2 regions of the Klebsiella ornithinolytica genome follow, and region 2 is predicted to be linked to the other one. Evidence: predicted binding sites of a transcription regulator. Region 2 holds the regulator's gene; the other holds the start of a gene.
What was found. The regulator LexA, encoded in region 2, represses DNA repair genes until DNA is damaged. The targets are predictions, from matches to a motif close to TNCTGTATGTACATACAGNA.
Positions count from the first base shown of each region.

Region 1: the regulator LexA is predicted to act here: its motif matches at 945-964, upstream of sulA (SOS-induced cell division inhibitor SulA).

Region 1 covers NZ_CP130153.1:3,648,249-3,650,454, forward strand. The annotation lists gene Q1L34_RS17510 (TfoX/Sxy family DNA transformation protein) at 1-523, opposite strand, end outside; gene sulA (SOS-induced cell division inhibitor SulA) at 985-1,494, shown strand; gene ompA (porin OmpA) at 1,847-2,206, shown strand, end outside.
Region 2 covers NZ_CP130153.1:5,211,953-5,214,158, reverse strand. The annotation lists gene Q1L34_RS24675 (diacylglycerol kinase) at 74-442, shown strand; gene lexA (transcriptional repressor LexA) at 663-1,271, shown strand; gene dinF (MATE family efflux transporter DinF) at 1,340-2,206, shown strand, end outside.

The DNA.
Region 1 (2,206 bases), 1.6 Mb from region 2:
TCGCGCCTTCCAGCGCATAGAGAACATTCAGGGTGAGGGCTTTATTTGACTCGCGCAATTTCAGCCAGACTTTCTCTGCACCAAACTGACGGAGCATGTTTTCATCGCTCACGCCCGCGTTAATCAACAGCAGCTCCATGTGAAAACTGATGTTCGGGAGATCTTTTAATCTTCCGGACGCGCGCTGTCGGTGCTTTTCATTACGTGCACTTTGTAATGAGGACGCCGATAGATTGAAAAGCGTTTTGCTATCCCCCCAGAGAGTCTCGTCAACCTGATAATATTTCAGTAATACCGGGCGACCATTTTTCCGCATCGTCAAAAGAGGGGTAGCATGCACAACGCGATATTCCGCGCTCTGCTCACAAATTTTAAGATAGATTTCGCCCTCGGCAACCATGGCAAAAACGGTATCGTCTATGGCAAGGCTATAGCCCCCAAAGAGCGGGCGACAGCTTATTTTGCCGAGTGGAGATAAACATTCCTGGAGTTGATGGAACCGTAAAGATGAAATTTTCTTCATGATTATTCCTTTGTTAATCATGTAAATAGAATATTATTTGTGAACGGATCCGTTAATATAGAAAGTAAGTGACTTCGTATATTGCAGCAAGATGATTTTTACACTGTTCAACATTTAATCATCATTTTGCGAGGTGCTTTCAGAAAACTGTCTGCCGGGAATACCCGATATATAAGGAATAAATACGCAAGCCCCGCGCACTGAAATACAAGTGAATAGTTTGGCGAGCAGGGTGAAAAATTTGAGAGATATGAATATAGCGATGGACCAGACGATCTGGTCTCTGCCATAACCATTGCCGAGAAGTATCGATCTCTCCACTCTCCCCACCAGGAAGGTCTGACGCGGAAGCGACAAAAATCATGTACAATTTTCAACCAATGAAGTGATAAATGAGGTTGATCTTTTCCCCTGCTGGATATACTGTATATTCATACAGTAACCCACAGGCGGGATAGACTATGTTTACTTCAGCTTACGCAAATCGTTCATCACTGACTTCTGCTTCAGTACGTCGCCCTTCACATGACGTCGTCGAACAACCGGCCAGCGGGCTGATCAGTGAAATTGTCTACCGTGAAGATCAACCTATGATGACGCAATTACTCCTGCTACCTTTATTACAGCAGCTTGGCCAGCAGTCTCGCTGGCAGCTCTGGCTCACGCCGAAGCAGAAATTGAGTCGCGAATGGGTTCAGTCTTCCGGATTACCGCTGTCGAAGGTTATGCAGATTAATCAGCTCTCCCCTTTCAACACCGTCGATTCGATGATCCGCGCGCTGCGCACAGGGAATTACAGTGTGGTGATTGGCTGGCTGACAGATGAACTGACGGCAGAAGAGCACGAACGTCTGGTCATCGCCGCACAAGAAGGACATGCAATGGGGTTTATCATGCGGCCGGTTGGAAATACGAACCCGGCTGGGAGACAACTCAGCGGGCTAAAAATTCACTCGAATTTGTACCATTAAGCCAAATTAGGATTAATCCTAGAATTTTTTTTGCTTACAACAATACCATTTTCTGAACAGGGTGATTTGTACCGGAATGCCTGTCTGATGCGGTTTCGCGGCTTTATTTGGCGAACAAAAATTAACCATATTTGTTAAATCTTGTGTACACAACCCTTTTTTTTCATATGCCTGACGGAGTTCACACTTGTAAGTTTCGAACTAAGTTGTAGACTTTACATCGCCAGGGGTGATCGGCTTACGCTGCATGTATCAGCATAGTTAACAACAAGTCACGCCCCGGGTGAAGGATTTAACCGTGAGGTCTTTTGTAACTTCATGGCGAATTTTGGATGATAATGAGGCGCAAAAAATGAAAAAGACAGCTATCGCGATTGCAGTGGCACTGGCTGGCTTCGCTACCGTAGCGCAGGCCGCACCGAAAGATAACACCTGGTATGCAGGTGGTAAACTGGGCTGGTCCCAGTTTCACGATACCGGTTTCTACGGTAACGGTTTCCAGAACAACAATGGCCCAACCCACAACAGCCAGCTCGGTGCTGGTGCGTTCGGTGGTTATCAGGTAAACCCGTACCTGGGTTTTGAAATGGGTTACGATTGGCTGGGTCGCGTTGCATATAAAGGCAGCGTAGACAACGGCGCTTTCAAAGCTCAGGGCGTTCAGCTGACTGCTAAACTGGGTTACCCGATCACTGACGATCTGGATATCTAT
Region 2 (2,206 bases):
CGCGCAAAATTTCCGTTGCCACGCGGCAAACGCGTACACTCATTGACGTCATTTACATAAAAAGGTTCTTTTGATGGCCAATAATACCACTGGGTTAACCCGAATCATTAAAGCGGCAGGTTATTCCTGGAAAGGGTTCCGTGCGGCATGGATAAATGAGGCCGCATTTCGTCAAGAAGGCATCGCCGCCATTGTTGCTGTCGCGATCGCCTGCTGGCTGGACGTTGACGCCATCACGCGTGTGCTGCTGATAGGCTCGGTCCTGATAGTGATGATAGTCGAAATTCTTAATAGCGCGATTGAGGCGGTGGTGGACCGTATTGGCCCGGAACATCATGAGCTGTCCGGTCGGGCGAAAGATATGGGTTCTGCGGCGGTGCTGCTGGCCATTGTGATCGCGCTGATCACCTGGGGCCTCTTGCTGTGGGCCCGCTATCACTGAGTGACCACTTTGTGAGATGCCCCCGCCTGGCGATGTCCTCCCGGCGATCGGCCGGCCCCCGATGGGTTTTGCCCGGCTGGCGACAATCACCCCTGGCGCAATGGGCTATCGGGGACGCAAAATGGAAAGAATCTCCTGATTTTTGTGTGAAATTTGATTCCAAAATCACCGTTAGCTGTATATACTCACAGCATAACTGTATATACACCCAGGGGGCGGGATGAAAGCGTTAACGACCAGGCAGCAAGAGGTGTTTGATCTCATTCGGGATCACATCAGCCAGACGGGCATGCCGCCGACGCGTGCGGAAATTGCTCAGCGCTTGGGGTTCCGTTCCCCAAACGCGGCGGAAGAACACCTGAAAGCGCTGGCGCGTAAGGGCGCGATCGAGATTATCTCCGGCGCCTCCCGGGGGATTCGCCTGCTTACGGAAGAAGAACCGGGTTTACCGTTGATTGGCCGCGTGGCGGCCGGTGAGCCGCTGCTGGCTCAGCAGCATATCGAAGGCCACTTCCAGGTCGATCCGGCGATGTTCAAGCCGAACGCCGACTTTTTGCTGCGGGTAAGCGGCATGTCAATGAAAGATATCGGTATTCTCGATGGCGATCTGCTGGCGGTCCATAAAACTCAGGATGTACGCAACGGCCAGGTTGTCGTGGCGCGTATTGACGAAGAGGTCACCGTTAAGCGTCTTAAAAAACAGGGCAATATCGTCGAACTTCTGCCAGAAAACAGCGAGTTTTCCCCTATCGTGGTGAATCTACGCGAACAAAATTTCACTATCGAAGGGCTGGCCGTTGGCGTGATTCGCAACGGCGAGTGGCTGTAACACCTTCCCCACGCAGCATCGTCTGATGCATGATGCTGCGCTGTCTCCTCCCGGTCAGGCTCTTTCTCATGTTCTTTAACGCCGCTGATAAGGCCCTGTGGCGCCTGGCGCTACCCATGATTTTCTCCAATATCACCGTTCCGCTGCTGGGACTGGTGGATACCGCCGTGATTGGCCATCTCGACAGCCCGGTTTACCTCGGCGGTGTCGCGGTCGGCGCGACGGCCACCAGTTTTCTCTTCATGCTGCTGCTTTTCCTGCGGATGAGCACCACCGGACTGACGGCGCAGGCCTTTGGCGCCAAAGATCCTCTCCGCCTGGCGCGGGCACTGGTGCAGCCGCTGGGGCTGGCAACAGGCGCCGGCCTGCTGATTGTGATTTTCCGAACCCCGCTTATCGATCTGGCGTTGCATATTGTTGGCGGCAATGACGCGGTGCTGGAGCAGGCGCGGCGCTTTCTCGACATCCGCTGGCTGAGTGCGCCGGCATCGCTGGCAAACCTGGTGCTGCTCGGTTGGCTGTTGGGCGTACAGTACGCCCGGGCGCCGGTGATTTTGCTGATCGTTGGCAACCTGCTGAATATTGTGCTCGATCTGTGGCTGGTGATGGGCCTGCACCTGAACGTGCAGGGGGCCGCGCTGGCGACGGTCACCGCCGAATATGTCACCTTTATCATCGGGCTGCTGATGGCAAGGCGCGTGCTGGCGCTACGCGGCGTGTCATTTGCCCTGCTCAAGCGCGCGTGGCGCGGAGATGTGCGCCGCTTGCTGGCGCTCAATCGCGATATCATGCTGCGCTCTCTGCTGCTTCAGTTGTGCTTTGGTGCGGTGACCGTTTTCGGCGCTCGTCTTGGCGGTGAGATCGTTGCCGTCAACGCGCTCCTGATGACCATGTTGACCTTCACCGCCTATGCCCTGGATGGTTTTGCTTATGCC